DNA from 3 places in the Streptomyces sp. NBC_00466 genome. Region 1 is predicted to be linked to each of the others. Evidence: riboswitches for the same ligand, from Rfam matches in the RefSeq annotation. Region 1 holds a riboswitch; each other region holds the start of a gene.
What was found. A riboswitch is a leader RNA that binds a small molecule or an ion and turns the genes downstream of it on or off. The one in region 1 is predicted to bind thiamine pyrophosphate.
Positions count from the first base shown of each region.

Region 2: it holds a riboswitch for thiamine pyrophosphate, as region 1 does, so the genes downstream of both, thiO (glycine oxidase ThiO) here and OG210_RS02090 (cytosine permease) in region 1, are expected to answer to the same signal.
Region 3: it holds a riboswitch for thiamine pyrophosphate, as region 1 does, so the genes downstream of both, thiC (phosphomethylpyrimidine synthase ThiC) here and OG210_RS02090 (cytosine permease) in region 1, are expected to answer to the same signal.

Region 1 is NZ_CP107896.1:452,978-460,315, forward strand. Features, by position in the region: gene OG210_RS02075 (NTP transferase domain-containing protein) at 1-191, shown strand, start outside; gene aceB (malate synthase A) at 405-2,027, shown strand; gene OG210_RS02085 (TIGR03086 family metal-binding protein) at 2,299-2,919, shown strand; gene OG210_RS02090 (cytosine permease) at 2,935-4,353, opposite strand; TPP riboswitch at 4,346-4,440, opposite strand; gene OG210_RS02095 (alpha/beta hydrolase) at 4,561-5,244, opposite strand; gene OG210_RS02100 (chitosanase) at 5,650-6,414, shown strand; gene OG210_RS02105 (nucleobase:cation symporter-2 family protein) at 6,558-7,338, opposite strand, start outside.
Region 2 is NZ_CP107896.1:5,423,551-5,430,888, reverse strand. Features, by position in the region: gene metF (methylenetetrahydrofolate reductase [NAD(P)H]) at 1-371, opposite strand, end outside; gene thiE (thiamine phosphate synthase) at 524-1,186, opposite strand; gene OG210_RS24415 (Rv2175c family DNA-binding protein) at 1,349-1,714, opposite strand; gene OG210_RS24410 (FAD-dependent oxidoreductase) at 1,866-3,047, opposite strand; TPP riboswitch at 3,181-3,293, shown strand; gene thiO (glycine oxidase ThiO) at 3,291-4,493, shown strand; gene thiS (sulfur carrier protein ThiS) at 4,511-4,741, shown strand; gene OG210_RS24395 (thiazole synthase) at 4,749-5,543, shown strand; gene pknB (Stk1 family PASTA domain-containing Ser/Thr kinase) at 5,737-7,338, shown strand, end outside.
Region 3 is NZ_CP107896.1:3,295,642-3,302,979, forward strand. Features, by position in the region: gene OG210_RS14600 (DUF5326 family protein) at 28-243, shown strand; gene OG210_RS14605 (IclR family transcriptional regulator) at 522-1,292, shown strand; gene OG210_RS14610 (SsgA family sporulation/cell division regulator) at 1,408-1,842, shown strand; gene OG210_RS14615 (YibE/F family protein) at 2,019-3,413, opposite strand; TPP riboswitch at 3,484-3,610, shown strand; gene thiC (phosphomethylpyrimidine synthase ThiC) at 3,603-5,396, shown strand; gene OG210_RS14625 (tetratricopeptide repeat protein) at 5,509-6,861, opposite strand; gene OG210_RS14630 (ATP-binding protein) at 7,008-7,338, shown strand, end outside.

The sequences.
Region 1 (7,338 bases):
AGGGGAAGCGCGGCCACCCGGTCCTCTTCGGCGCCGACCGCTGGGCGGACATCGCGGCGACCGCGGTCGGGGACCGCGGGGCCCGCAGCTACCTCAAGGCCCACCAGGCGGCCATCACCCTGGTGGAGTGCTCCGACATCGCCGAGGAGTACGACATCGACACCGTCGAAGACCTGTTCCACTTGGAGTGACCGACCTGGCACTCTGCGACGAATTCTGTCGATCCGGAGAATCTCGATGTCAACATACGTTGAACTTCCACCATGAGGAAACTAGTATCCACACGTCAGAAGCGCTCTGTGCCCCGCAGAGCGCCTGCGGCCGTATCGCGACCCCGTGGCACTCCGTGCCACCATGAGAGTCCCGCGGCCGTCAAGTACCGCCCGCTGAAGGAGTGACAGCTCATGTCCGCACCGGCGCCGTCTCCGCTGGCCATCGTCGATGCCGAGCCCCTGCCCCGGCAGGACGAGGTTCTCACCGATGCGGCCCTGGCCTTCGTGGCCGAGCTGCACCGGCGGTTCACCCACCGCCGTGATGAGCTGCTCGTCCGCCGTGCCGACCGCCGCGCCGAGATCGCCCGGACGTCCTCGCTCGATTTCCTCCCGGAGACCGCGAGCATCCGTAACGACGACAGCTGGAAGGTGGCGCCGGCCCCGGCCGCGCTCAACGACCGCCGCGTCGAGATCACCGGCCCGACCGACCGCAAGATGACCATCAACGCCCTGAACTCGGGCGCCAGGGTCTGGCTCGCAGATTTCGAGGACGCGTCCGCCCCGACCTGGGAGAACGTTGTCACAGGCCAGCTCAATCTGACCGACGCCTATGAGCGCCGGATCGACTTCACGGACCCGAAGTCCGGCAAGTCGTACGCGCTGAAGCCCGCCGCCGAGCTCGCGACCGTCGTGATGCGCCCGCGCGGCTGGCACCTCGACGAGCGCCACCTCGTGCTGGACGACCGTCCCGTCCCCGGCGCGCTGGTCGACTTCGGCCTGTACTTCTTCCACAACGCCAAGCGCCTCATCGAGCTCGGCAAGGGCCCGTACTTCTACCTCCCGAAGACCGAGTCCCACCTGGAGGCGCGCCTCTGGAACGAGATCTTCGTCTTCGCGCAGGACTACGTCGGCGTCCCGCAGGGCACCGTCCGCGCGACCGTCCTGATCGAGACGATCACGGCGGCGTACGAGATGGAGGAGATCCTCTACGAGCTGCGCGACCACGCGTCCGGGCTGAACGCGGGACGCTGGGACTACCTGTTCTCCATCGTCAAGAACTTCCGCGACGGCGGCTCCAAGTTCGTCCTGCCGGACCGCAATCTGGTCACGATGACGGCGCCGTTCATGCGCGCGTACACCGAACTCCTGGTCCGCACCTGCCACAAGCGCGGCGCGCACGCCATCGGCGGCATGGCCGCCTTCATCCCCTCCCGGCGCGACGCCGAGGTCAACAAGGTGGCCTTCGAGAAGGTCAAGGCGGACAAGGACCGCGAGGCCGCCGACGGCTTCGACGGCTCCTGGGTCGCCCACCCGGACCTGGTGCCGATCGCCATGAAGTCGTTCGACGCGGTCCTCGGCGAGAACCCGAACCAGAAGCAGCGCCTGCGCGAGGACGTCGCGGTGGCACCGGGCGACCTGATCGCGATCGACTCCCTGGACGCCAAGCCGACGTACGAGGGCCTGGTCAACGCGGTCCAGGTCGGCATCCGCTACATCGAGGCATGGCTGCGCGGCATGGGCGCGGTGGCCATCTTCAATCTGATGGAGGACGCCGCGACGGCGGAGATCTCCCGCTCGCAGATCTGGCAGTGGATCAACGCGAACGTGGTCTTCGAGAACGGCGAACACGCGACGGCCGAGCTGGCCCGGAAGATCGCGGCGGACGAACTGACCGCGATCGAGAAGGAGATCGGCGAGGAGGCGTTCGCAGCGGGCAAGTGGCAGCAGGCGCACGACCTCCTGCTGACGGTGTCCCTGGACGCCGACTACGCGGACTTCCTCACCCTGCCCGCGTACGAGCAGCTGGGGAGCTGAGGCACCACCCGCCGGCTGTGCGACACCGGTCGCGCGGCCCGCTGATCGCTGGGGCTGCCCCGGAGCTGTACGGCTCCGGGGCAGCCCCAGCTGTTTTCCGGGCGTGCACGGGGACGGGCGCCGCGCCAGGCCCTGGGACAGGCACCTTCCGGCGCCCGCCAGAACTCCCGCACCCTCGCCCGCACCCCCGCCCGACCAGGCAGGATGCCGGTGAGTCCAAGGGATTCTCCGCCGACCGATGAGTTCTCGTAACGGGTCCGGTCTGAAGGGTATGGACACGGATACGCACACCGATGCACCCAAGGAACCCGACAGCGCTCTGCCCGATCTGGAGCCCCCGGCGCGGTACATGGCGAAGCTCGCCGACGCCGTCAGCGACGCACAGCTGGGTGATCCCACACCCTGCCCGGACTTCGCGGTCCGGGACCTGCTCGCCCACATCTCCGGACTGACGGTGGCGTTCCACTCGGCGGCAGGGAAGGAATTCGGGCCGCACACCGACACGGCCCCGGGCACCGGCGCCGGCCCCGAACTCGCCGCGGACTGGCGGACGGCGCTGCCCCGGCAGTTGGAGGAGCTGATCGTGGCCTGGCACTCCCCCGCCGCGTGGGAGGGCGACACCAGGGCGGGCGGATTCACCTTCCCCGCCACGGTCGCCGGACGGATCGCACTGAACGAGCTGGTCGTGCACGGCTGGGACCTGGCCCGCGCGACCGGTCAGCGGTACGCACCCGATCCGGCGAGCCTCGGCGTCTCGTACGCACTGCTCGCTCCGGCGGACAGCCCGGCGCGCGAGCCTGCCTTCGGCCCGGCGGTCGAGGTGCCGCAGGACGCGCCGTTCCTGGACCGGGTGATCGGCCTCAGCGGGCGCAGCCCGGACTGGAAGCCTTAGGGTCTTCCGTTCGGATCAGGCCGGGCTCGCGTCCGGCAGGGTGGTCCTGCTGCGGCGCAGCCTGAGGGGTGCGTAGACGGCGAGCGCGGTGAGGAAGGCCGCGTAGTAGGCCAGGTCGGCGCCGTGCAGTGCCGCAGCCACCGGGCCTGTGTAGAGGCCCGTGTTCATGAACGGAACCGCTGCGGCGAAGGCCGCGCAGAATGCCACCAGAGCGGGCCTGCCGGACCGCGAGCGGACGCTCTCCGCTGTGGGATCGACCGGTTCGCCCGCGCGAGCCCGTGCGAACCAGTCGACAGCGACGACGGCGACGAAGCCGGGGATCCAGTAGCCGACGAAGAGCAGTACGTTCTGGAAGCGCGCGGCGGTGTCGGCGGCATGCATCCACAGCACCAGCGGGAAACCGAGTACGGCGGCGAGAGCGGCCGCGAACGGACGCGGGACGCGCAGACCGATGGTCTGCAGAGCCAGCGAGCCGCTGTAGTCGTTCATGGCATTGCTGCACAGAGCGGCCAGCGCCACGGCCAGCAGCCCCACCGCGCCGAGCAGGCCGCCGCCCAGCAGCCTGTCGACGCCCCGGGCGGTCTGGTCGGTGAAGACGGTGGCCCCCCACAACCCGAGTGCCTGGACGGCCACGAAGGAGACGCTGACGCCGAGGAGCGTGTACCAGAACATACGCGGCCGGGAGGTGTCCTGCGGCAGGTAGCGGCTGAAGTCGCTGGCGTACGGAGCCCACGACAGCGCCAGACTCAGGGCGATGGTACTGGTCAGTACGAACGCGCCGACGCGGTCGGCGCCGTGGGCACTGCCGGCGGCCGCGGGGTGGACGCTGTCCGGGAGCCTGAAGGCCAGGGCGACGAAAGCGGCGGCGAGCACGAAGGTCATCAGCTTCTGCAGCCGGTGGATCGCTTCGTAGCCCAGCACTCCGAGTGACCCTTGTCCCACCATCATCACCAGCACACCCAGCCAGAACGGCCAGCCGCAGAGCCGGGCCAGCGCGTCCCCGCCGAACAGCCCGATGAGCGCGTCCCAGGCCACCGACGACAGCCATTGCAGCAGGCCGGGCACCGTGACGGACCGGCCGAACGCGAGCCGGGCCAACGGCAGCTGGCCTGCCCCGGTGCGGCTGCCCCAGGTTCCGAGGTACGCGGTGGGAACAGCGCCGATCAAGGTGCCCAGCACAACGGCCAACAGGGCGGTGGGCAGGTCCAGACCGAGCGCGATACCGACGGTTCCGGTGAACACGCCGGTCATGGTGAGATTCGGGGCGAACCACACGGTGAAAAGCCGGCCGGGGCCGCCGTAGCGGTGCTGCCCGGGCACCGGCGCGATCCCGCGGGCCTCGATCCGCAGGTCGCCGGGCTCGGCGGGCATCCGGCCGTCGAAGACGGACCGAGGGCCTGTGGCCGTGCTGCTGGGAGCAGGTGGCAATGACATTGAGCGACATCCCTCCGCCAGTACTAACTGGTTCAGGTTCGGCGGGTGTGATCTCAGCCCCTGGGCGGGGCACCCCGTGTCCGGTACGACTGCAAGACTAACGGGCAGCGTCACGCTGTCCATGGAGAGGGTGCGTGGCTGCGGAGGGCGGCCCCGACGGGTGCCGGGTCTCAGTGGTCACCGGGCCGAACAGCCGCGCCCGGCCGCTCAGCTGGTGAAGAAGTCGCTGACCGCGGCCGAGAACTGTCCGGGCTCCAGGGCGTGCACGGTGTGGCCGACCGGGATCGTGATCGTCCGGGAGTCGGGGATCCCCGCCGCCATGTCGGGAATCCGCTCCTGCGACATGGAGCTGTCGGGGCCGCCGGCCACGATCAGTGTCGGGGCGACGATCTCGCCGAGCCGCTCGGCCCACTCGGGAGGAGGATCCCGGAGCTCGTTCTTGATGGCGAGCACCACGTTCCAGTCGTAGTCGACCGGCGCTTCGGGGCGCTCCGGTTCGGCCGCCTCCCTGGGGTACGGGGGCGGGGCCTCCTCCAGGACGAGCCGTTCCACCCGGTCCGCGTGCTCCTGGGCGAGCAGATAGGCGACGACGCCGCCCATGGAGTGGCCGACGACACCGACCCGGTCCAGTTCCAGTTCGTCCAGGAAGCCCAGCACGTCGTCGCGCATGAGCTCGAACGAGTACTCGTCCGGCCAGTCGCTCTCCCCGTGTCCCCGCAGGTCGAGGGCGTACACCCGCCACTCGTTGCCGAGTGCCCGGCCGGTCTCCTCCCAGGTCGCGGATGAGCCGCCGAGACCGTGCAGCAGCACCACCGGCGCGCCGAAGGGGTCGCCCCAGGTGCGGTACGCGAGCCGTACGTCGCCGACATCGACTACTGAGTGATCGTCCATACCGCAGACGCTACCGCGCGCGGGCCGGTACCTCCGCCGCCGTGGCGCACGGGTGTCACCCGGCGACATGGAGTCACATTCGGGCAAAATAGGCCATAGAACTCTCAGCCATCCCGACTCAACCCAGCGAGTCAGCGATCGGGAATGATCGAGGGCGCGCCCAATTCGCTCAACTCCTTTCTCCCCGGGGGGTGTACGGCCTCTTGGGCAGCTGATAGGAAAGCTTCCTAACAGAACACCGACGCTCGAACTCCCCTTGGAGGACCGGTGAAAGCCCCCCACCGCACCACCGCTGGACGCAGCAAGAGGATCATCACGCGCACCGTGCTCGGGCTGGCCCTGGTGGCCGTACCGGCCACCGCGTACGCGGCCAACGCCCCTGCGGACCACGTGAGTTTGCGCAGCATGCAGCACAGCACACAGCACGGCACGGCGCAGAGCGCACACCGCGCCGTCTCCGCGACCGGACTCGACGACCCGGCGAAGAAGGAGATCGCCATGCAGCTGGTCTCCAGTGCCGAGAACTCCTCGCTGGACTGGAAGGCCCAGTACAAGTACATCGAGGACATAGGAGACGGTCGCGGCTACACCGCCGGCATCATCGGGTTCTGCTCGGGCACCGGCGACATGCTGGACCTGGTGAAGCTGTACACCGACCGGGAGCCGGGCAACCCGCTCGCCAAGTACCTCCCCGCCCTGGAGAAGGTCAACGGCAGCGACTCGCACTCGGGCCTCGGCTCGGCCTTCGAGAGCGCGTGGAAAACCGCGGCCAAGGACACCAAGTTCCAGACCGCGCAGAACGACGAGCGCGACCGGGTCTACTTCAACCCGGCGGTCAAGCAGGGCAAGACGGACGGCATCGGGGTCCTGGGCCAGTTCGCGTACTACGACGCCATCGTCATGCACGGTGACGGCGACGACAAGACCAGCTTCAGCTCCATCCGCAAGAGGGCGCTGGCCAAGGCCAAGACCCCGGCCCAGGGAGGCAACGAGACCACGTATCTCAACGCCTTCCTCGACGCCCGCGTGTGGGCGATGCAGCAGGAGGAGGCCCACAGTGACACCAGCCGGGTCGACACCGAACAGCGCGTCTTCCTGAAGAACGGCAATCTCGACCTGCACACGCCGCTCAAGTGGAAGGTCTACGGGGACCCGTACAGCATCAGCTGACCGGTCCGCGGGTACCGGAGGGACCGGACGCCGATGGTCCTGCGGTCCGCGCACACCTGCGGGGCGCGTTCCGCACCAGTGGTGCGGTCCGCGCCCCGTATGTCATGCCACGGTCAGTCACAGCATTGTCGGTCACAGCACTGTCAGTGGAGTGCGGCTGCCGCCTTGGCCACGGCCTGGTGCGTCGCGTTGTCCTCGCCGGCCGGCCCGTCGGCATCCTCCGTGGACCCGGCGCCCTTCCTGCGCCCCAGGTGGTTGAAGGCCAGGTTGAGCACGATGGCCACCACACACCCGGTGGAGATGCCCGAGTCGAGCACCACCAGCACGTTCTTCGGGAACGAGTGGTAGAAGTCCGGCGCCGCGATCGGGATCAGCCCGATACCCAGCGAGGTGGCGACGATCAGGGCGTTCTCGCCCTTCTCCATGGCCGCGCCCGCCAGGGTCTGGACACCGCTCGCGGCGACCGAGCCGAAGAGCACGATCCCGGCACCGCCCAGCACCGGCAGCGGCACGAGCGCGATCGCGGCCGCGGCCATCGGACAGAGGCCGAGCAGGATCAGGATCCCGCCGCCGGTCGCCACGACGTACCGGCTGCGCACCTTGGTCATCGCCACCAGGCCGATGTTCTGTGCGAAGGCGCTCGCCATGAAGCTGTTGAAGAACGGGCTGATCAGGCTGGAGACGGTGTCGGCGCGCAGTCCGCCCTCGATGGTCCGCTCGTCGGCGGGCCGGCCCACCACCTTGCCGAGCGCCAGCATGTCGGCGGTCGACTCGGTCATACAGACGAGCATCACGATGCACATCGAGATGATCGCGGAGATCTCGAACTGCGGGGCGCCGAAGTGGAAGGGCGTCGGGAACCCGACCGGGTCGGCGTTGCGCATCGCGTCGAAGCTGGTCATGCCCATCGGTATGGCGGCGACC
Region 2 (7,338 bases), 5.0 Mb from region 1:
GGCGGGTCGCCGCGTACGGCCAGGATGTTGCGGATTCCGGCGTCCGCGTACTGGCCGATGATGTTACGGAGCTGGGCGACGGAGTGATCGACGGCCGTGAGGTGCGCGACCGGGGTGAGCGTGGTGTCCGACGCGATCTGCTCGGTGGCCCTGACCGTGCCCGCACGCGACGAACCGCCCGCGCCGTAGGTCACGGAGACGAAGCTGGGTGCCACCGCCTCGACACGGCGCAGCGCGTTCCAGAGGTTCCGCTCGCCCTTCTCGGTCTTGGGCGCCCAGAACTCGAAGGAGTACAGCGTCCTGCCGGTCGCGAGCAGGTCACGCACGGTGGGGGCGTGGTCGGTTCTGGTGGATGAGGTGCCGAAGGCCATACGGGCAGATTAGTCAGGGCTTGCCGGTCCCCCAACCACACCGGAACCATATGTCCGATTTGCGGGATACTTGTCCACCCATCGGACACTTCCCAGTCGGCCACCCAGTCGGCCTCCCCCCTGCCGGCTCCCCTACCGGCCTGCCGGCTTCCCTACCGGACTTCCTGCCCGGCGCGGGCCCGGACCCGGGCCGCCAGAGCGGCGGCGGCAGCGGCCGGGTCGTCCGCCTCGGTGATCGCGCGGACGACCACGACGCGGCGCGCTCCCGCGTCCAGCACCTCGTCCAGGTTGCCCGCGTCGATCCCGCCGATCGCGAACCAGGGGCGCGAGGTGGTGAGCGCCGCCGCGTACCGCACGAGGCCGAGCCCCGGTGCGTGCCGCCCCGGCTTGGTCGGGGTGGGCCAGCAGGGGCCGGTGCAGAAGTAGTCCACGCCCGGCTCGGCGGCGGCCGCGTCCACCTCGGACTCGGCGTGTGTCGAGCGGCCGATGAGCACGTCGGGGCCGAGCAGCGCACGGGCCGCGGGGACCGGCAGGTCTCCCTGGCCCAGGTGCAGCACGTCGGACGCGATGGCATGCGCGACATCCGCCCGGTCGTTCACCGCGAGCAGCTTGCCGTGCCTGCGGCAGGCGTCGGCGAAGACCTGGAGGTGGTCGAGCTCCTCGGCCGCCTCCATGCCCTTGTCCCGGAGCTGGACGATGTCCACGCCACTGGCCAGGACGGCGTCCAGGAACTCGGGCAGGTCGCCCTGGCGCCTGCGCGCGTCCGTGCAGAGGTACAGGCGGGCATCGGACAGCGGTGCGGGTGCGGTGGACATCGGGCGTTCCCCCCATGGACGACGACGGACTGACGGCGACGGACGGCCGGACGGCGACGGACTGCCGGGCCGTTGGACGGCTGGGCAGCCGGACAGCGTTGGACCGCGGTGTACGGCCGGGGGCGGGCCCGGTCCGTACACCGCGAGGTGATCACACTCTGCTCAGAGGGCGAGCGCCTGGGCCCGGCGCTTCACCTCCGTCCCGCGATTCTCGCTCAACGCCTGCGCGGGCGTGCCGGGCAGGGTCTCGTCGGGGGTGAAGAGCCACTCCAGCATCTCCTCGTCGCTGAAGCCGTCGTCCCGCAGGAGCGTCAGGGTCCCGGAGAGGCCCTTGACCACTTTGGTGCCGTCGATGAAGGCGGCGGGCACCTGGAGCGCCCTGTTCTCACCACGGCGTACGGCGATCAGCTTGCCGTCCTTGACCAGCTGGCGTACGCGGGTCACCTCGACGTCGAACATCTCGGCGATATCGGGGAGGTGCAGCCAGGCGGGGATGAGAGCATCGGTTTTTGCGTCAATCTCGGTCACGGGACAAGCCTGCCATCCCGCACTGACAGCCGATACCCGGACTCAGCCCTTCAGGGCCGACGCGCACCCGGGCCGACGCACGTTCACGGCCGCTCGCGTACCCGGGCCGACACCCGTTCACGGCCGGCGCCCGTTCACAGCCGGCGCCCGTTCACAGCCGGCTCTCCTCCGGGCGGACCGCCGACTTGAGCGGCACGGCCGGATCAGCGGCGCGGGCCGGGTCCACCGGGGCCCCCGACTCGATGAGCTTCCGGCCCTGGGCCAGGTCCCGGGGCCTGCCGACGGCGAGTACCGCGACCAGCCGCTCCTCCCTCAGCCAGCACACCGACCAGGCCGGACCCGACGGGTCGCCGCGCCGGATCAGCGTGTCGGCGGCCGCGTGGTGGCCCGCGTACTGCACGAAACGGCCGAACTGCTCGGACCAGAAGTACGGCACCGGGTCGTAGATCTGCGGCGTCTCGCCGATCACGTCCGCCGCGACCGTGCGCGGGCCCTGGAGGGCGTTGTCCCAGTGGTGGACCAGCAGCCGCTCGCCGTACCTGCGGGAGGGGAAGGACGCGCAGTCGCCGACCGCGTACACATCGGCGACCGAGGTACGCAGCCGCTCGTCGGCCGTGACCGAGCCGTCGGCGCCCAGCGCGATGCCGGAGCCGGCCAGCCAGCCGGTCGCGGGCCTGGCGCCGATGCCGACGAGGACGGCCCCGGCCGGCAGCCGCCGCCCGGATTCCAGGACCACGGCGCCCGGCTCGACGCGGGCCACGCGTGCGTGGGTGATGAGTTCGGCCCCGCTGTCGGCGTACCAGCCGGCCATGGGCGCCGCGATCTCGGCCGGCAGCGCCCCGACGAGGGGCCGCCCGGCCGCCTCCACGACCGTCACCGCGCACCCCGCCTCGCGGGCCGCCGTGGCGAACTCGGCGCCGATCCAGCCCGCGCCGACCACCACGACGTCCCGCCGGTCGGCGAGGACGGCCCGCAGCCGCCCCGCGTCGTCGAGCGTGCGCAGCAGATGGACGTCGGGGACCCCCTCGCTGCCGGGCAGCGTGACCGGACTGGCACCGGTTGCGACGACCAGTGCCCCGTACGGGACAGGGCCGCGCGCGGTGTCCAGTTCCCGGTCGTGCGGGCGTACACCGGTCACCTCGCACCCCAGCAGCAACTCGACCCCGAGCGCGCCGAAGTCGACGTCGAAGGCGGAGCCCTCGGCCTTGCCGAGCAGCACGGCCTTGGACAGCGGCGGTCTGTCGTACGGCTGGTGAGGCTCCTCACCGATCAGCGTGACGGGTCCGGTGAAGCCCTGGTCCCGCAGGGCGACAGCGGTCTGCACTCCGGCCATGCCCGCACCGGCGATGACGACGTTCCTCGGCTCGCTCACCCGATCACCTTAAACAGCTGACACACCGTCAGAACAGGGGGCCGTCCGGGGACGCCTTACGGGGCGGCGGGGGCCGGGGTTAGGCTGGCCACGCTGAACCACTCGCGGGAGTCCGGGCGTACCGGGCTGAGAGGGAGGCTGGACGGCCTCCGACCGTACGAACCTGATCCGGGTCATGCCGGCGAAGGGAGGGGCTGGACGCCCATGCACGCACACCATGCCAACCATCACGCGCACCGCGCCGACACCTCGGACGCGCTGTCGGACGTACTGGTCGTCGGGGGCGGGATCATCGGTCTCGTCATCGCCTGGCGGTCGGCGCAGCGCGGACTGCGCACCGCCGTCGCCGACCCGCAGCCGGGCGGCGGGGCCGCGCAGGTCGCGGCCGGCATGCTGGCCGCCGTCACGGAACTCCATTACGGCGAGCAGGTCCTGCTCGGTCTGAACCTGGAGTCCGCGCGCCGCTATCCGGATTTCGCCGCGGAGCTGGAGGAGGCGTCGGGGCAGGATCTCGGCTACCGCGCCTGCGGCACCCTCGCCGTGGCGCTCGACCTCGACGACCGGGAGCATCTGCGGGAGCTGCACGCACTCCAGCGCCGCTCGGGTCTGGAGTCCGAGTGGCTGACGGGGCGCGAGTGCAGGCGCCTCGAACCGATGCTCGCGCCGGGCGTGCGCGGCGGGCTGCGGGTGGACGGCGACCACCAGGTCGACCCACGACGGCTGGCGAAGGCGCTGGTCACCGCGTGCGAGCGGGCCGGGGTCATCTTTCACCGCGGCTGGGCCGAGCGTCTGACGGTGGAACGCGGCCGGGCCACCGGTGTGGTGCTGGCCGACGGCGTCGCGCTCGGCGCCGGCCAGGTGGTGCTGGCGGCCGGCAGCCGCAGCGGGCAGCTCGCGGGCGTACCGGACGCGGTGCTTCCACCCGTACGCCCGGTCAAGGGGCAGGTACTCCGGCTGACGGTGCCGCGTGTGTACGCGCCGTTCCTCAGCCGGACCGTCCGCGCGGTCGTCCGGGGCAGCCACCTCTATCTGGTCCCGCGTGAGAACGGCGAACTCGTGATCGGCGCGACCAGCGAGGAGCTGGGCTGGGACACCACGGTCACCGCGGGCGGGGTGTACGAACTGCTCCGCGACGCTCATGAGCTGGTGCCCGGCATCACCGAACTCCCGCTCACCGAGACACGCGCGGGGCTGCGTCCCGCGTCGCCCGACAACGCGCCGCTGCTCGGCCCGACCGCGCTGCCCGGCCTCCTGCTGGCCACCGGCCACTACCGCAACGGCGTACTGCTCACCCCCGTCACCGGCGATGTGATGGCCGAACTGCTCACCACCGGGGAGCTGCCCGCCGAGGCCCGCGCCTTCACGCCCCGGCGCTTCTCCCCCGTAGGACAGGAACAGCCCGCATGAACGTGCCGCCCACTCCCATGAACGTGCCGCCCGCGGCTGCCCCGCCGGTCGGGGTGTCCGTCAACGGCGAGCCCCGCACCATCGCGCCGGGCACCACCCTCGATGTGCTGGTCACCGGCCTCACCAGCGCTCCGTCGGGGGTCGCCGCCGCGGTCAACGAGACCGTCGTACCGCGCGGCCTCTGGTCCCGCACCCCGCTCGGCGACGGCGACCGCGTCGAGATCCTCACCGCAGTCCAAGGAGGCTGACCCGGACATGGCAGACGATTCCCTCACCATCGCGGACACCGTCTTCTCCTCCCGGCTGATCATGGGGACCGGCGGTGCGCCGAGCCTCGATGTGCTGGAGAGGTCCCTGGTCGAGTCGGGCACCGAGCTCACGACGGTCGCGATGCGGCGCCTCGATCCCACCGTGCAGGGCTCGGTCCTCTCGGTGCTCGACAGGCTCGCCATCAAGGTGCTGCCGAACACCGCCGGCTGCTTCACGGCGGGCGAGGCCGTCCTGACCGCCCGCCTGGCCCGCGAGGCGCTGGGCACCAACTGGATCAAACTGGAGGTCGTGGCGGACGAGCACACTCTGCTGCCCGACCCGGTGGAGCTGCTCGACGCCGCCGAGACACTGGTCGACGACGGCTTCACGGTCCTCCCCTACACCAACGACGATCCGGTGCTGGCCCGGCGTCTGGAGGAGGCGGGCTGTGCGGCGATCATGCCTCTCGGCTCCCCCATCGGCTCGGGGCTCGGCATCCGCAACCCGCACAACTTCCAGCTGATCGTGGAGCGGGCCGGAGTGCCGGTGATCCTCGACGCGGGGGCCGGTACGGCATCGGACGCGGCGCTGGCGATGGAGCTCGGGTGCGCGGCCGTGATGCTGGCATCGGCGGTGACGCGTGCGCAGGAGCCGGAGCTGATGGCGTCGGCGATGCGACGGGGCGTGGAGGCGGGCCGGCTCGCGTACCGCGCGGGACGGATCCCCCGGAGGCACTTCGCCCGGGCGTCCTCACCGGAGGAGGGCCGCGCGGCGCTCGATCCGGAGCGGCCCGCCTTCTGAGGGACGCGCGGCCCCCGGGCCTCCCCGCCTTCGGTGGCGCCCGCTCGGACCAGGCCGGGCCGCGGGGGCGTGATGCCTTCCCCGCGGCCCCTGCCCCCTGTCACTGCTCGGCCTGTCACAGCTCGGCTTCAGTAGCAGCTGATCCACCAGGACCGCTTAGGCCCTGTCAGCGCCGACTCGTACACTCGCCAGCGTGGATACGACGCTTGGTGACCCGCAAGCCCCGCTCGTCGGGCAGCTGCTCGACGGCCGCTACCGGGTGGACGCGTGCATCGCCATCGGTGGCATGGCCACGGTCTACCGGGCCGTCGACACCCGTCTGGACCGGGTGGTCGCCCTCAAGGTGATGCACCCCGCGCTGGCGGTCGACGCCACGTTCGTGGAGCGGTTCATCCGCGAGGCCAAGTCCGTCGCACGCCTCGACCACCCCAATGTGGTCGGCGTGTACGACCAGGGCGCGGACGGCGCGCATGTCTATCTGGCGATGGAGTACGTCGCCGGGTGCACGCTGCGCGACGTCCTGCGCGAGCGGGGCGCGCTGCGTCCCCGCGCCGCCCTGGACATCCTGGAACCGGTACTGGCCGCACTCGGCGCCGCGCACCGGGCCGGATTCGTCCACCGCGACATGAAGCCGGAGAACGTCCTGATCGGGGACGACGGCCGGGTCAAGGTCGCCGACTTCGGCCTCGTCCGGGCCGTGGACACCGAGACGAACAGCACGGGCACCATCCTGGGCACCGTCTCCTATCTGGCCCCCGAGCAGATCGAGCAGGGCACGGCCGACACCCGGACGGACGTCTACGCCTGCGGTGTGGTGCTGTACGAGATGCTGACCGGCGCCAAACCGCACAGCGGCGACACCGCGGCCCAGGTCCTCTACCAGCACCTCAACGAAGGCGTGCCGGCGCCGTCCGCCGCCGTACCGGGGCTCGCCGCCGGGCTGGACGGCCTGGTGGCGACCGCGACCGCCCGGCACCCCGATGACCGGCCGCACGACGCCGTGGCGCTGCTCGGCCAGGTCCGGGCGGCCCGCGCCGCACTGAGCGGTGCCGAGCTGGACGCCGTACCGCCGCAGGCTCTCCCGGCCGGGACCCCGGGCGCCGCCGGGGCGGGCTCGTCCGAGGACCGTACGGATGTGATCCGGCGCCCGCTGCCGGCCGCGGGGATCAACCGGACCAGCCGTCTGGTGATGCCCGCCCCCGCGGAGGAGCCCGAGCCCGAACGGCAGCACGTGCGCCACGGCCGGCGGACCCGCCGGGGTCTGGTCGCGTCGGTCGTCGCCGTCCTGCTGGTGCTGGGGGTCGGAGCCGGTGTCTGGTACATCAACTCGGGCCAGTTCACCCGGGTCCCCTCGCTCCTCGGCCAGCCCGAGAAGACCGCGAAGTCGCGGCTCTCGGCCGCCGGTCTCGACGTGAAGAGGACCGAACGCAAATTCAGCGACACCTACGACCGCGGCCAGGTCATCAGCAGCAGTCCGGCGTCGGGCGCCCGCATCCGGGCCAACGACGCGGTGTCCCTGGTCGTCTCGCGCGGTCCCGAGATCGTCCCGGTGCCCCATGTCGCGGGTGAGCCGCTCGCGCAGGCCAGGAAGGATCTGTCCAAGGCCGCACTGGCGTCCGGCATGGTCACCAGGGAGTTCAGCGACGACATCGACCGCGGCAAGGTGATCCGTACGGACCCGGCACCCGGCACCGACCGGCACGCCGGCTCCGCGATCGCCCTGGTCGTCTCGAAGGGCGCCCCGGTCGACGTACCGGATGTCACGGGCGAGTCCCTGGAGGATGCCCGCGCCGAC
Region 3 (7,338 bases), 2.8 Mb from region 1:
CAGGAAGATCCAGGAAGAGGTAGGACGATGGCGGTCCGAGAGATTTTCGCGGGAATGCCGTGGTGGGTGAAGTGGGTAGCGGTGCCCGTTCTCGTGCTGATCGTGTTCGGCGGTCTCATCGCGACCGTGATCGGCTTTGTGATCGGGCTGCTCTTCAAGGCCCTGCTCCTGGTGGCGCTCGTCGCCGGACTGATCTACGTCGTAAGGAAGTTCACCTCGTCGTCCTCGCGGAACGACTGGTAGACCGGCGCGACCGGCCGGCGCGACCCGTAGTACGGCGCGACTGGCAGAAGGATGGGGGACCCGGGCTGGTGTACCCGTGCGGTCGTTAGCCCGGCTGAGGGACGGGGGCAGCGAATCCCCACGCCCGGACGGAGGCTGTGGCTACAGTGAGAAATCCCTGCCGCCTCCTCGGGAAACCGGCCTGAAGAAGGCGCTGACCAGCGGATTGTGCGCGGCGGGACCCACGGGGGAAGCCCTCGCGGGCAGTGATCCGCCGTCGGCATGCTGGGGGTGACCCTTTGGCCACAGCACCTCACACCGCTGCGCCGACACTGATCGGCTCGGTGCAGCGCGCGCTCAGACTGCTGGAGGCCGTCAGCTCCCACAGCGGCGGAGCCCCCGCGAAACAGCTCGCCAGGGAGGCAGGACTCCCCCTCCCGACCGCCTACCACCTGCTGCGCACCCTGGCCCACGAGGGCTATGTGCGGCGGGAGAACGGCGTGTTCATCCCCGGAGCCGCCGCCGAGCGGCTGGCCGGCCGCTGCGCCGCGCGGAACCGGCGCGCCGCGCTGGTCGAATCGCTCAACTCCTGGCGGGACGCGCTCGGGGTGCCGATCTATTTTGCGGCGTACCGCGAGGGTGAGATCGACCTCGTCGCGGTCGCCGACACACCCGCCGCGCCCGCCGTCGAGGAGTGGGCGGACTTCCGGGAAACCGGTCATGCACACGCCCTCGGCCAGTGCCTGCTGAGCCAGCTCGACGCAACCTCCCGCAGAGATCATCTGGACCGCCATCCGGTGCGTCCGCTGACCCGCTATTCGGTACGTGACCGGTGCGTCCTGCTGCGAAGACTGGCTGCGACGGAACGGATACAGCCGGTGGTCGAGCAGCAGGAGTACGCCCTCGGAACCGTCTGTGCGGCCACCCCGATCACGGTCGGTTCAGGCGCTGCGGCGATAGCTGTTTCAGGCCCGGTGCACCAGCAAGTGCGGTTGCTCTCCGCTGCTAAAACGTTACGTTCCGAGGCCGGAGCTTTGCTCGATTCGCTTGCGTTCTCTATCAGTATCTGAAATATCACTCCTTGTGATCTGTTTGCGCTTACAGCACGATTACGTCAAGAGGGTCCGGCGGTACATTTCCCGGCCATCTTGTGAACCAACACAGCGTCTACTGCGGGGTAGGGACATGAGCGAATCGGTCCAGGCAGAGGTCATGATGAGCTTCCTCGTCTCCGAGGAGCTCTCCTTCCGTATCCCGGTGGAGCTGTGCTACGAGGTGAGCGATCCGTACGCGGTCCGGATGACCTTCCACCTTCCCGGAGATGCCCCGGTGACCTGGACGTTCGGTCGTGAGCTGCTTCTCGACGGGATCAACGCCCCCACGGGGGACGGCGATGTGCACATCGCGCCCAGTGATCCGGCAGGGCTGTCCGCCGTCCATCTGCGCCTCCAGGTCGGGGCGGACCGCGCGCTGTTCCGGGCGGGCAGCGCCCCGTTGGTCGCCTTCCTGGACCGCACCGACAAGATCGTCCCGCTCGGCGAGGAGCGCAGTCTGGGCGACTTCGACGGGCATCTGGAGGCAGCTCTCGGCCGGATCCTCGCGGAGGAGAACGCGGGCTGAGGGGCGAGACCTGAGGCCCGGGAACTGAGGCCCGAGGCTGGGTCTGCGAACTGGGTCTGCGAACTGGGTCTGCGAACTGGGCCTGCGAACTGGGCCTGCGAACTGGGCCTGCGAACTGAAACCTGAGCGCTGAGGCCTGAGCGCTGAGGCCTGACCGAGCGCGGAGAGCCGACGGCTCAGTGCTTGCGACGGCGGCCCCCGCCGCCCCGCGCGAGGCCCCCTCCGGAGAGCGCCCAGCCCGTCCCGCGGCCCGGACGGTCGGTCCCGTGGCGGTCGGTCCCGTGGCGGTCGGTCCCTTGGCCCGGACGGTCGGCCGAGACCACGAGTGCGGCGAGCGCCGTGGTCACCGGCACCGAGGCGACCAGCCCGATCGAGCCCACCAGGGTCCGTACGATCTCCTCCGCGACCAGCTCGGAGTTGGCCACCGTCCCCACACTGCTCTGTGCGATGGAGAAGAGCAGCAGCAAGGGCAGCGCCGCACCCGCGTAGGCCAGGACGAGCGTGTTGACGACGGACGCGATGTGGTCGCGGCCGATCCTGATGCCTGCCCGGTAGAGCCCGCGGGCCCCCATTGTGGGATCGGCCTGGTGCAGTTCCCAGACGGCTGAGGTCTGCGTGACCGTCACGTCGTCCAGCACCCCGAGCGATCCGATGATGACGCTCGCCAGCAGCAGCCCGCTCATGTCGATGTGCGGGTAGAGGCCGTGGATCAGACCGGTGCTGTCGTCGGTATTGCCCGTCAGGCTCGCCCAGCCGATGAAGAGCGAACCGAGCAGCCCGATCAGCATCAGCGAGATCAGCGTGCCGATGACGGCCACCGAGGTCCGCGCGGTCAGGCCGTGGCAGGTGTAGAGCGCGATCAGCATGATGGCGCTCGCCCCGATCACCGCCACGACCAGCGGATTCGACCCGTGCAGGATCGCCGGCAGGATGAACAGCGTCAGCACGGCGAAACTGACGGCCAGCGCGACCAGTGCCATCAGCCCGCGCAGCCGGCCCACGGCGACCACCACCAGCGCGAAGATTCCGGCGAGCAGCACCATCGGGAACTTCCGGTCCACGTCGGACACCGAGTACTGCAGGTCACGAGGTGCGTCGGGGGCGTACGCCACGATCACGCCCTGTCCCCGGTGCAACTGGCGCGGGGAGTCCGGCTGGACGATCTCGGTGAAGGTGCGGCCTTTGTCCTTGCCGCTCGTCACCTCGATCTTCGCCTTCTTGCACGGGGTGCCCTGCGGGGACGCACCGGCGCCGGACTGCGGTTCCGGAGTGCCCCCGGCCGCGCTCCCGCCGGCCGTCGACGACTGACTCGCGTGCACGTCCTGGCAGTTGACCGGAGTGAGCTCCGCCACATTGCCCTGCTGCGTCTGCCGGTCGAACCCGACACCGCTGCGGGCATGGTGCGGCGCACCGCCCGGCCAGAAGACCGCGAGACCGACAACAACCGCCGCCGCGAAGGGAATCAGCACCGCCGCGATGACCTTGCGCAGATGCTTGGACACAGGCGCGGCGGGGCCGTGGCTGTGCGTGTGGCCGTGCCCGCCGGGAGGTGGTTCGGGGAGTGGGGTCACCGCCCGATCATCGCAAGAACGAGGAGGCCCTCTGTTCAGTGCGCGGCGAATGGCGTTAGCGTGGGGGCACCTTTGCACACGCGGGAGCTCGGAGCACCGGGCTGAGAGGGCGCTGACCAGCAGACTGCTGTGAGCTGCGCCGACCGCCGAACCTGTTACCGGGTAATGCCGGCGTAGGGAGTAGGTCTCATGACCACAGTGGATGCACGCACGCCTGCCACCGACCAGGACGAGCGCAAGCCGGGCTGGCACAAGGGATACGTAGCGGGCCCGGAGGGCTCGCGCGCGGATCTCAGGGTGCCCGTCAGGCAGGTGCACCTCACCAATGGGCAGGACGTGACGCTGTACGACACGTCAGGCCCGTACACCGATCCCACCGTCGAGACCGATGTACGGCGTGGGCTCGCCCCGCTCCGGGAGAACTGGATCATCGGTCGCGGCGACACCGAGGAGTACACGGGCCGCCCGGCCCGTCCCGAGGACGACGGGATCAAGCACACATCGCCGCGCGGGGGACTCCGTAACCTCGACGCGGTCTTCCCCGGCCGTCCCCGCCAGCCCAGAAGGGGGCGCGAGGGGCGCGCGGTGAGCCAGCTCGCGTACGCCGTGCGCGGGGAGATCACCCCGGAGATGGAGTACGTCGCGATCCGGGAGAACGTCTCCCCCGAGGTCGTACGGGAGGAGATCGCCGCGGGCCGGGCGGTCCTGCCGGCCAACGTCAACCACCCGGAGATCGAGCCGATGATCATCGGCAAGCGGTTCCTGGTGAAGGTCAACGCCAACATCGGTAATTCCGCCGTCACTTCCTCCATCGAGGAGGAGGTGGACAAGATGACCTGGGCCACCAAGTGGGGCGCGGACACGGTCATGGACCTGTCCACCGGGCGCAATATCCACACCACCCGCGAGTGGGTGCTGCGCAACTCCCCCGTCCCGATCGGCACGGTCCCGCTCTACCAGGCCCTGGAGAAGGTTGACGGCCAGGCCGAGGAGCTGACCTGGGAGATCTACAAGGACACGGTCATCGAGCAGGCCGAACAGGGCGTCGACTACATGACGGTGCACGCGGGGGTGCTGCTGCGGTACGTGCCGCTCACCGCACGCCGCAAGACCGGGATCGTCTCGCGCGGCGGTTCGATCATGGCCGCCTGGTGCCTGGCGCACCACAAGGAGTCGTTCCTGTACGAGAACTTCGAGGAGCTGTCGGACATTCTGGCCTCCTACGACGTCACCTACTCGCTGGGTGACGGGCTGCGGCCGGGGTCGATCGCGGACGCCAACGACGAAGCGCAGTTCGCGGAGTTGCGCACCCTCGGGGAACTCAACACGGTCGCCAAACGTCATGGTGTACAGACGATGATCGAAGGTCCCGGTCACGTCCCGATGCACAAGATCAAGGAGAACATCGACCTCCAGCAGGAAATCTGCGAGGAGGCCCCCTTCTATACGCTCGGCCCGCTCACCACGGACGTGGCCCCGGCGTATGACCACATCACCTCCGGCATCGGGGCGGCGATGATCGCCTGGTGGGGCACGGCCATGCTCTGCTACGTCACGCCCAAGGAGCACCTGGGGCTGCCCAACCGGGACGACGTGAAGACCGGCGTGATCACGTACAAGATCGCGGCCCATGCGGCGGATCTGGCCAAGGGGCACCAGGACGCGCAGAAGTGGGACGACGCGCTCTCGGACGCACGCTTCGAGTTCCGCTGGGAGGACCAGTTCAATCTGGCTCTCGACCCCGACACGGCAAGGGAGTTCCATGACGAGACGCTGCCGGCCGAGCCGGCCAAGACCGCGCATTTCTGTTCCATGTGCGGGCCGAAGTTCTGCTCGATGAAGATTAGTAAAAGCATCACAGAGCAATTCGCCCCTGACCTGCACTCTTCCGCTTCGGACGACGAGATTGAAGCGGGGATGTTGGAGAAGTCCAAGGAGTTCGCAGCGAGCGGTAACCGGGTGTACCTGCCGCTGGCGGACTAGCACAAGTAGGGCTACTCGCCTGTTCTGCCCGAAGCGCCCCGGCACTCTTGCTTGCCGGGGCGCCGTCTTCAAACCAGGAGACGGGACGGGCCCGAGCCATTTATGCGGCTGGTCAGAACGGAAGCTCTGGCGTGCTCGCGCCACGTGTGATGGTCAAGATCCGTTCGTGGAAGTCGCGCGTGGACGCCTCCCGGGGGAAGCGGGCGCGGAGTTCCTTGTCCAGCTCGTTGGCGACCAAGAGAAGGGAGGGGAGAGACTTCCGGTCGGCGAGTAGAGCCGCAGTGCCCATGCCTACGGCTTCTTCGATCTCGCCGGTCCGGGCGGCGGCGACTCCGAGTGTGAGTCGGGCTTCTGCGGCACGCATGGGGGAGATCTCGGTTCCGTCGGGGCCGGTGCTCATCCGGATTACCGACCGGGCGTGGACGGCAGCGCGCTCGTCGTCTCCGAGTAGCCGATAGGCGTCCATCTCGTAGAAGTCCCACTTGTCCGGGTCGATGATGAAGTGGTGTTCGGGGTGATCAGGACGGGCGAGGCGGTCCAGTCGGGCGCGCCCGGCGTCCAAGGAGTCGCGGACCATTCGGGCGTCTCCCATCCGGGCGGCGGCGCGAGCCTTGTGCGCGTACAGCTGCACGCCGACGGAGTGTGTCTGATCGGCGACGTGCCCGGCCTCCACTGCGTTGAGCATGTCCTGCCATCGGCTCTGCGTGAGGGCGAACCATGCCTCGATCTCCCACGCCCACGCTTTGATCTCGCCGTGCCCGGCTTCTTCGCCGATCCGGAGCGCGGCGGCCTTGCTGAGGTTGGCGGCCTCCCGCTGGCCCCGGTCGTACTGGACACAAGCGTTGAGCAGGAACAGCCATCCGGCGTCAACGAGTAGTTCCCGGTGCTGGCGCAGCGTCATCCGGCTCTCAAGCTGCTTGGTGACGAACTGCAAGCCGTTCCGCGTGCGCTGGTGCAGGTAGTCGGCATCGGCGTACGGGTAGGCGCGGGCCAACTGGTCGATGCCCTGCTCAATCGACTCCAGGGCGGCGCTGTTGATGCTGGACATTTCCGTTCGCCGCAGTAGCTCGGCTATGTCCCACAGTCCCGCACCCCCCTCAGCGAGCAAGGTGCTCGGGTCCTCTGGCTGGGCCGTGTTCGCCCTTCGCTCCAACTCCCACGGCCGTGGGGAGAGACCAGCGAGGTGGCCGGGAATGCGTAGCCCGTCCACCACTTCAAGGATCTTGTGGTACTGCGTGATCCGGGGCCGAACGCCCTTGCCCTCGGTCTCGTCCTTGGCCATCTTGCCGATGTGCTCGCGCTTGTAGCTGACGGCCTCGGCGATCTTGGCGTAGCTGATCTTGCCGTGCAGCCTGGCGAGTCTGAAGACCTCACCGAAATCGTGGCTGGCAATCGCAGAGCGGACGTCGGCGCGTTCCAGCACATGCGGCGGCAGTGCTGCTGGCGTCGGAGCAACTTCGGCCATCCCACTTCCCCTGGTGATTGACCTGACAACTCTTCGGGGTGCGCCTGATCGAGTGTACCCACGAGGGGGGTCCCCAAGAGGGGGGAGCGACAGCCGGTACAAGGGATGCATCCTCGGGCCACCCTGCCGGGAGCGACCCGGTAGACGTGACCGAGGACGGCGATCGTGTCGTGGAAACCGGAAAGATCGTACGAGGCTTACTCCCGGCAGCAGAGGCGGGAACCGTCGGGCGTGCTGAGGTAGCGGCAGCGGGCCGCTTCCGTGCGCTGACACTCTTCACGGACGCGGAAGACGCCCCACAAACCGCGCGGCGTATGGCGGTCGGGACTCTCACGAGCTGGGATCTGGGCGACCTGGCCGAAGACGTTGAACTGTGCGTCTCGGAGCTGGTTGGCAACGTGGTGCTTCACGTGATCGCCGACCGCTACTCGGCGGAGCCCGGTCACCGCCCGGTGGTCACGCTCACTCTGCGGTCTT